DNA from 2 places in the Alkalibaculum bacchi genome. Region 2 is predicted to be linked to the other one. Evidence: predicted binding sites of a transcription regulator. Region 2 holds the regulator's gene; the other holds the start of a gene.
The links. Region 2 encodes LexA, which represses DNA repair genes until DNA is damaged. Its sites were predicted from a motif close to CNAACANNTGTTNG; they were not measured.

Region 1: uvrB (excinuclease ABC subunit UvrB) is a predicted target of LexA. The motif match lies at 2,274-2,287, and genes of this name have one in related genera.

The regions. Positions count from the first base shown of each region.
Region 1 is NZ_QNRX01000002.1:225,582-230,029, forward strand. It holds gene uvrB (excinuclease ABC subunit UvrB) at 116-2,068, opposite strand; gene DES36_RS02445 (S41 family peptidase) at 2,491-3,705, opposite strand; gene DES36_RS02450 (murein hydrolase activator EnvC family protein) at 4,239-4,448, opposite strand, start outside.
Region 2 is NZ_QNRX01000005.1:51,552-55,999, forward strand. It holds gene DES36_RS04870 (metallophosphoesterase) at 1-472, shown strand, start outside; gene DES36_RS04875 (DMT family transporter) at 660-1,619, shown strand; gene DES36_RS04880 (LysM peptidoglycan-binding domain-containing protein) at 1,903-2,208, opposite strand; gene lexA (transcriptional repressor LexA) at 2,352-2,969, shown strand; gene DES36_RS04890 (methylenetetrahydrofolate reductase) at 3,113-3,982, shown strand; gene DES36_RS04895 (peptidylprolyl isomerase) at 4,250-4,448, shown strand, end outside.

The DNA of each region.
Region 1 (4,448 bases), on a different contig from region 2:
CCTAATTTAAGCCCTCTTTTGAGTTCTAAGTTCTACGTTGTATGTTCTAAGTTTTTGGTCACCTAAAGTGACTATTACGCTTTTACATAGAACTTACAACTTAGAACTACTGAATTCAAGCCTTCTTTAAGGCTTGAATTCGGTCTCTCAACTCGGCTGCTCTTTCGAATTCTAGTTCTTCTGCTGCCGCAATCATTTCTTGTTCTAGTTTTATTATCGTTTCTTCTATATTTTCGCCTACCACAGCATATTTTTCTTCGTCTTCGGCGACTTTTGTTACTTCTATGGCGTCGTGGATTTTCTTTTTGACGGATTGAGGTTTTATATTGTGCTTTTTATTGTATTCCTCTTGAATAGTCCTTCTTCTATTGGTTTCTGTAATAGCTCTTTCCATAGAGCCTGTCATATTATCTGCGTACATGATTACTTTGGCGTCTACATTTCGTGCAGCACGTCCAATGGTTTGAATAAGGGAAGTTTCTGATCGCAAAAATCCTTCCTTATCTGCATCTAATATGGCTACTAAACCTACCTCTGGAATATCAAGGCCTTCTCTAAGCAAATTAATGCCTATTAACACATCGTATATACCCAGTCGTAAATCTCGTATGATTTTTGTACGCTCTAAAGTAATGACATCAGAGTGTAGATATTGAACCTTTATATCAATTTCTTTTAAGTAATCTGTCAAATCTTCTGCCATTTTTTTGGTCAAAGTAGTAACGAGTACTCTTTGATTTTTTTCAATCTTTTCATTGATTTGACCAACTAAGTGGTCAATTTGACCTTGTATTGGTACTACTTCAATTTCTGGATCAATTAATCCAGTTGGTCGAATGATTTGTTCTACTACCTTTAGTGATTTTTCCTTTTCATAAGGACCTGGAGTTGCAGAAGCAAATACAGCAGTGCTAATTTTACCCTCAAACTCTTGGAAATTTAATGGTCTATTATCTAATGCAGATGGCAACCTGAATCCATATTCTACTAGATTCATTTTTCGAGAACGGTCTCCAGCATACATACCCCGAACCTGAGGAATGGTAACATGGGATTCATCTATTATAAGGAGAAAGTCCTTAGGAAAATAATCAATTAAAGTAAAGGGCGGACTTCCAGGTTCTAATCCACTGACATGTCTAGAATAATTTTCTATGCCATTACAGTAGCCCATTTCTCGAAGCATTTCAATATCGTAATTGGTCCTCTGCTCAATCCTCTGAGCCTCAAGCAATTTATCTGATTTTTTAAATTCCTTTATTTGCTCTTCTAGCTCTTTTTCAATTTCCTTTATGGCAACTTCTAGTTTTTCAGGAGTTGTAGCATAGTGAGATGCTGGAAAGATAGAGATATGAGTTCGATAACCTGTTACCTCACCTGTAAGCACATCGATTTCTGAAATTCGATCTACTTCATCCCCAAAAAACTCTATTCGAACAGCTTGATCTGTAGATGCAGCTGGAAAAATCTCTAAAACATCCCCTCGAACTCGGAATGTTCCTCGAGCGAATTCAATATCATTTCGCTTGTACTGTATATCGATAAGCTTGCGAATGACATCATCTCGATCTTTTTCCATTCCAGGACGGAGGGATAAAACTAAGTTTTCATAATCAATTGGACTACCCAGTCCATAAATACAAGATACAGAGGATACGACGATGACATCTTTTCGCTCAAAGAGAGCTGCTGTCGCCGAATGGCGAAGTTTGTCAATTTCATCGTTAACAGACGCATCTTTTTCAATATATAAATCGGAGCCAGGCACATATGCCTCAGGCTGATAATAATCGTAATAACTGACGAAATACTCAACAGCATTTTCTCCGAAAAACTCTGTAAATTCATTATATAATTGGGCAGCTAATGTTTTATTGTGAGCTAATATTAAAGTCGGCTTGTTCACATTTTCAATAATTTTTGCCATAGTATAGGTCTTTCCAGAACCTGTAACTCCTAGTAAAGTTTGCGCTTTAAGCCCATCCTTTACCCCTTTGCTTAACTCCGCAATAGCCTTCCCCTGATCCCCTTGAGGAGTAAAATCAGAAGTAACTTTGAAATCTGGCATACTATAAACCTCCTGTTAAGGTGGTAAGGTGGTCAGGTAGTAAGGTGGTAAGCAAAACCACAACTCGCCTCTAGGCGAGGTAACTCTTACTCCTAACACTGTATCTTGCCTCTTAGTTCTTATTGGCACCTTACAAACTTATATTATTATTCTTGTATATAAAAGATAAAATAAATACATAGCATGTACCACACTTAATTTGAATCGCACATATGTTCGAGCTTATTATACAACACTCAAAAACCCACGTCAATATACTTAAAATATAGGAAATAAGCAAAGGAGGGGCCTGGCCCACTACCTTTGCTTATTTTCACTTTTTACTAAACAGGTCACTGTAAAAGTATCAAAGCATAAATCTACCTCGCCTAAAGGCGAGATTGCCTTTGCTTACCACCTTACCACCTTGTCAGCTTACCACCTTATTTAATTTTCTCCCTCATAATCTCAATCGCCTTATTCAATTGAACATCATCTTTTATATCAAAATCTCCTTCATAACGAGCTTTTTGAGACATTTCTACTGGTACATCTGGCTCGATTCCTTTGCCGTGGATGTTTCTGCCATTAGGTGTAAAGTATTCTGATACAGTTATCTTATAACCTGTGCCATCATTTAAATCGCTCATTCTCTGTACAATCCCTTTGCCAAAAGAAGTAGCTCCTACTACTGTAGCTGCCCCTGTGTCTTGCAATGCTCCTGCAAATATTTCAGAAGCGCTAGCTGAACCCTCATTGATTAATACCACCATTGGTAAATCTATTTTGCTCTTTTCTTCAGAGCTCATAATCTCTTTTTTACCCGCTTTATCCTCCGTATAAACAATTACAGATTCGCCTATCAACTGATCTACAATCTGTACTACCGTGTCCATCATTCCACCAGGATTATCTCTTACATCCAAAATAAGTCCTTTAATATTTGCAGACTGCAATTTGTCTAAATGCTCTTTAAATTCTTTTGCAGTATTCGTTTCAAATTGGGTAATCGTGATATAGCCAATATTGTCTTCTAAAAGCATGCTATCTACGCTATTTAACACGATTTCTTCTCGGGTGATTTCTTTCTCAATGAGCTTAGCAGAACCTTCTCTCTCAATTTCTAATACTACAGAGGTTCCTGCATCTCCTTTTATTTTAGAGACCACCTGTTCTAAGTTTAATCCCGTAACATCGTCTCCATTTACTTTTACAATAAGATCTCCAGAAAGCAAACCAGCTTTCTTGCCAGGAGAACCATCTATTGCTGAAACAACAGTTACTTTATTATCTTCATTTAATCCTACTACTACACCAATTCCAACATAGCTCCCTTGTACTTGTTCCATATAAGCTTGGAACTGGTCTGCGTCATAATAAGCCGTATAGGGATCGCCAACAGCTTCAAACATCCCTTTTATAGCGCCATCTAGTAAACTCTGGTCCTTAACATCCTTGTAGTAACTTGTTTGAATTTCATCTTTTAAATATAATAGCTTCTTTATGTACTCTGTTGTAGCAGTATCTTCTGTTTTTACGATAATCTTGTCTCCTAATGCAATGGATATGCCATTTGCAACAATAAAGGTTGTAGCATTCGTCACTAATAAAAGCAAAATCACTACAATTACAACCACATACCATTTTTTATTTTTCATAAAGCCTCCCCTTGTATATTAAAGAATATTTTACCTATAAATGAATTATATGCAAAATCATCGAGCTTTAATCACTCTAACTCTTAAGAATGTTACCACTTTATAAACCCTTTATCAAGATAAAATGGATTGAGGCACCATCCTTCCTTGAAAAAGTATATAAAATCAAACTTAAGATTTTATTAAAGGTTGTACGGGAAATATCTTTTTTAAGGTGGTCAGGTGGTCAGGAAAACCTAAACTCGCCTATAGGCGAGGTAGAGAAAAGAAAGATCCTTCGGCTAAAGCCTCAAGGATGACAAAGCAGTGGCTAGAGTCAAACAGTGTCTCTGACACATAAAGACTCACGAAGCCGTCCCTAGCTGCTACCCTTGTTATTCTAGAGCGAAGCGAAGAATCTTGACCCTAGAGAAAATGACCCCAGAAACGTACAACTTAAAACGTAGAACCAACCCTACAGAAGCGACCGTAGTCTACGCTTATTCTACATATAAAAAAACTTCTAGGCTGGGCCTAGAAGTTTTTTATATGTATTATCTTACGTAATTTAATGGATTTGTATGTGAGCCGTTTACTCTTATTTCGAAATGAAGATGTATGCCAGTAGATCTACCTGTTGTACCAACTTCTCCTATTGCTTGTCCTGCTGAAACTCTAGTTCCAGCACCAACGTAACGTTGTGCTAAATGAGCGTAAAGGGCACTAATATTGTTGCCGTTTTTATCTGTTCCCATGTCTACAAT
Region 2 (4,448 bases):
CAAAAACTATGAAATTTTCTTAACTCATGGTCATCAAGTAGATATTATGAGCAGTGCCCTATGGAAATTATCTCGTTTTTTGGTGCGCTATTTATGGAGACCTATTGACAATTTAGGTTTTAACGACCCTACGAGTACGGCAAAAAACTATACTAAAAAAGAAAATGTTGAGCGTTCTTTGACCAAATGGGTTGAAGAAAATAAATGTATGTTAATAACAGGGCATACGCACAGGTCAATGCTACCTGAAGTTGGTCAGCTTCCTTACATAAACGATGGAAGTTGTGTTCACCCTAGATGCATAACTGCTATTGAAATACTAAAAAGTGAAATCATGCTAGTAAAATGGTCCGTAAAATCAAGGCCTGATGGCACCTTGTACATAGGAAGAGAACTACTAGCCGGACCATTTAAAATAGAAGATTATTACAAGGTATTTGAGAGAATACAATCATCAATCGACACTCTATGATACTTTTTTACAAAATAGTAATATACTAAAATCAATAAATTCTACACTTTAAACTTAAACTTTACATTTATAACTCTACACTTAATGTTTCACTTGTTGTATAATCTCCTTATGCCATCATGGATTGTACGAAAAATACTTCTTCCTTCCTATATATGAGCAAATACATAAAACAAGAGGTCGTATTATGAACACAGAAACATTTTTTACAACAAGACGAAATATCGTCTTAATTGCCGCACTTTGCGCTTTCTTCTGGGGCAGCGCCTATCCTTCTATCAAAATCGGATACGAAATATTCCATATTTCCTCTAACGATATTCCTACAAAACTAATCTTTGCTGGGTATCGTTTCTCCCTTTCTGGGATTATGGTATTATTGATCTCTACTATAAAAGAAAAGGCATTAAAACTTCCATATAAAACTGATTTTTCAAAAATTTTGATTCTAGGTCTTTTCTTGACAACAGCACAATATATTTTCTTTTATATTGGTCTAAGCCATACTACTGGAGTAAATGGTGCTATATTAAATGGAACAGGTACCTTCTATTCTGTAATCCTCGCCCATTTTATCTACAAAGATGATTACTTGAACATGAGAAAAACTCTCGGCTGCTTTTTAGGTTTTATAGGAATTGTTATTGTAAACTTTTCAAGTGACTTTCGCTTTGCGTTTAACTTCTTTGGAGATGGTTTTATTATAATAGCCGCTTTAATCAGCTCTTCAGCGAATATTTACAGTAAATTCTTGAGTCGTTCAATAGATATCCTTATCCTTACAGGATTTCAACTGCTTTTTGGCGGAATCCTTTTAGTAGTTCTTGGGTATCTAACAGGTGGCAGCCTTACAGGTTTTACCCTAAAATCAACAAGCTTATTAATATACATGGGTTTTTTATCTGCAGCAGCATTTTCATTATGGACTTATCTACTAAAATACAATAAAGTTGGAGAAATTTCCTTTTATAATTTTTTAATTCCAATATTTGGCGCAATACTTTCTTCCCTATTCTTAGGTGAACGTTTTTTAAATACAAAAAATATCCTTGCCCTTTTCTTTGTCTGTATAGGAATTTATATTGTAAATAAAGACGATGGAAAAATATACAATTGGAAAATAGTGAAGCTAAAGAGAACAAAATAAAAGTCATCAGTACGCTATGGTTAAGAGGGGCAAATCAGAAATTTGAACTTCATTAGTGTATGCAAGAAAGCGCCTGTGGCGCATTAGTCTTTAGTCACTAGCATTAGGGTATTCCGTTTGGGTCAAGATCCTTCGTTTATGCTCAGGATGACTGAGCAGGAGCCAATGTCAATAGTAGGACTATCCTATTACATAAGAAAACAAGGTGGAGCCACCTTGTTTTTAATTATGCCACTATATATGAGTTTGAATTTTCTAAATTAATATTAGATATATAAACTCTTTATTCTTGAGTTGGAACTTGAATTGTTTGCCCAGGATATATGGTTTGATTCTTAATATTATTTACCTTTACAATCTCATAGACTATTTCTCTAACATCCCTATCGTTACCTGTATTGATATCTGCAATCTTCCAAACAGTATCTCCCTTTACTACAACATAGTCCTTATATATGATTTTTTCCTCTCCAGAAACTGCGTTAAACATAAGCATAAACGCACATAAAAATGATACAAAGAGCAAAAACAACGCCAATGTAAATCTTCTTTTATTGACTATGCGAATTATTTTACCATTGAAATTCATTTAAATAACCTCCTACATGTCGAACACTTGTTCTTTGTTTTATTGTACAAGAACAAACGTTCTCTGTCAACCGTTTTTCGAACATTTGTTTGTACTCAGCTTTTTTTTATGTTATAATGAGAAAAAATGTGGAGGTGTGTTATTTGCCTACTGAACTAAGTAAAAAACAACAAGAAATCTATAACTACATCAAGCAAGAACTATATAATAGAGGATATCCACCTTCTGTCCGTGAGATCTGTACAGGTGTAAATCTAAAATCAACTTCTACAGTTCATGGTCATCTATCGAAACTAGAAGAAAAAGGATACATTAAAAGAGATCCTACGAAGCCAAGAGCTATTGAAATCATAAACCGAGATGAAAGATATAGCAAAATTAAAGAATTAATAGAGATTCCTATTGTGGGCCAAGTAACAGCGGGGCAACCTATATTAGCTGTAGAAAATATAGAAGATACCTTTCCCTTGCCTGTCAGTTTCGTCAATAATAAAGAGTGCTTTATGCTTCATATAAAAGGAACAAGTATGATTGAAGCAGGTATTTTAGATGGCGATTATGTAGTTGTTGAAAAACAAAACACTGCAATAAATGGAGACATTATAGTAGCACTAGTAGATGATGACGAAGCTACTGTAAAACGTTTTTACAAAGAAAAGAACAAGATTAGACTTCAACCTGAAAATTCAGCCATGGAGCCAATTTATCGAGAAGAAGTGGCTATTCTTGGAAAAGTCACTGGAGTCATACGCAAGTTGTAGTCAGGCATTCAGTTATTAGAATAAATTATAATCAAAAGGCAATTATACTTATAGAAGTATGGTTGCTTTTTTGTTTTAGCTGAAAGTAGAATGCTAAAACCCTTACCACCTGTTTTATATCGTTAACTAAAGGAGGTTATTTATTGAACGTAGCACAAATCATGAAAGAAAGAATGTCTTTCTCCTTTGAAGTCTTTCCACCAAAACAGGATAAACCTGTAGAACCATTGCTTGACACATTAGATCATCTATATAAATTTAAACCTGATTTCGTTTCCTGCACATATGGAGCAGGTGGAACAAATGCAGGGAGAAATGTGGAAATATGTAAAGCAATTAAGGATAGTGGCAAAACCATTCCTGTAACTCACTTTACTTGTATCGGCAACTCTAAAGAGAAGATAAAAAGAGAATTGCAAAACTATTTAGATATAGGCGTAGATCATATTTTAGCTCTTCGTGGCGATTATCCTAAGGGCTGGGAAGGTACAAGAGGAGATTTTAATTATGCAAATGAATTAGTGGAATTTATTAAAGTTCATTTTCCACAATTTACAATTGCTATTGCTGGGGATCCTGAAAAACACGTTGAATGCCATAGTTTTGACGAAGATATTTCTCACCTGAGAGTAAAACAAGATTGTGGTGGAGATTATATTATGACTCAGTTATGCCACGATGTAGACCAGTTTCAATGGTGGCGTGATAGATTGATTGAATCTGGTATTACATTACCTATAGATGTGGGTGTTATGCCAGTACTTGCAAAAGATCCAACTATTCGTATGGCAGTTTCAAATGGTAGCGGCATTCCAAGAGATTTAGCAGAAGTCATTGGAAGATACGGCGAAAATCCAGAAGACTTTAAAAAAGCAGGAATTGAATACACCGTCAAACAAATCTACAAATACATGAACGCTGGTATCGATGGCTTACACATCTATTCTTTAAATAAATGGGAAGATGTAGCTAAAATCGTTAACAAGTCAGGCATCAGAAAAATGCACAACTAGTTAGGACTCTTTTTAATGAAAAGTCCTACTTTGTATCTATATAAAGCAATAGGTAAATTTATACACAAGTGCTACATGTCATAGCTAAATGACCCAAAAGGAATGCAATATACTGATGACTGGTGGCTGATTGCTGATGACTAGAGCGCCTAACGGCGCTCTTTTTATAGACAGTAGCCTAAATTTCTGATATCATGAATTAAGTATGAGACTACGGGAAATCAATTTACTAATTCCTCATGATATTGAAAACAAAGGAGAAATGAAATGGAAAACAAAGTATTAGCTACTGTAGGAAGTAGAGAAGTCACTCAAAGAGACCTTAGCTTTCTTATGAACAGTATGGACCCACAAATATTACCACAGTTTCAATCAGAAGCAGGTCAAAAACAATTAATTGCAGAACTTATTAATCAAGAATTATTTTATCTAGATGCCATTAAACAAGGTCTAGATAAAGATAAAA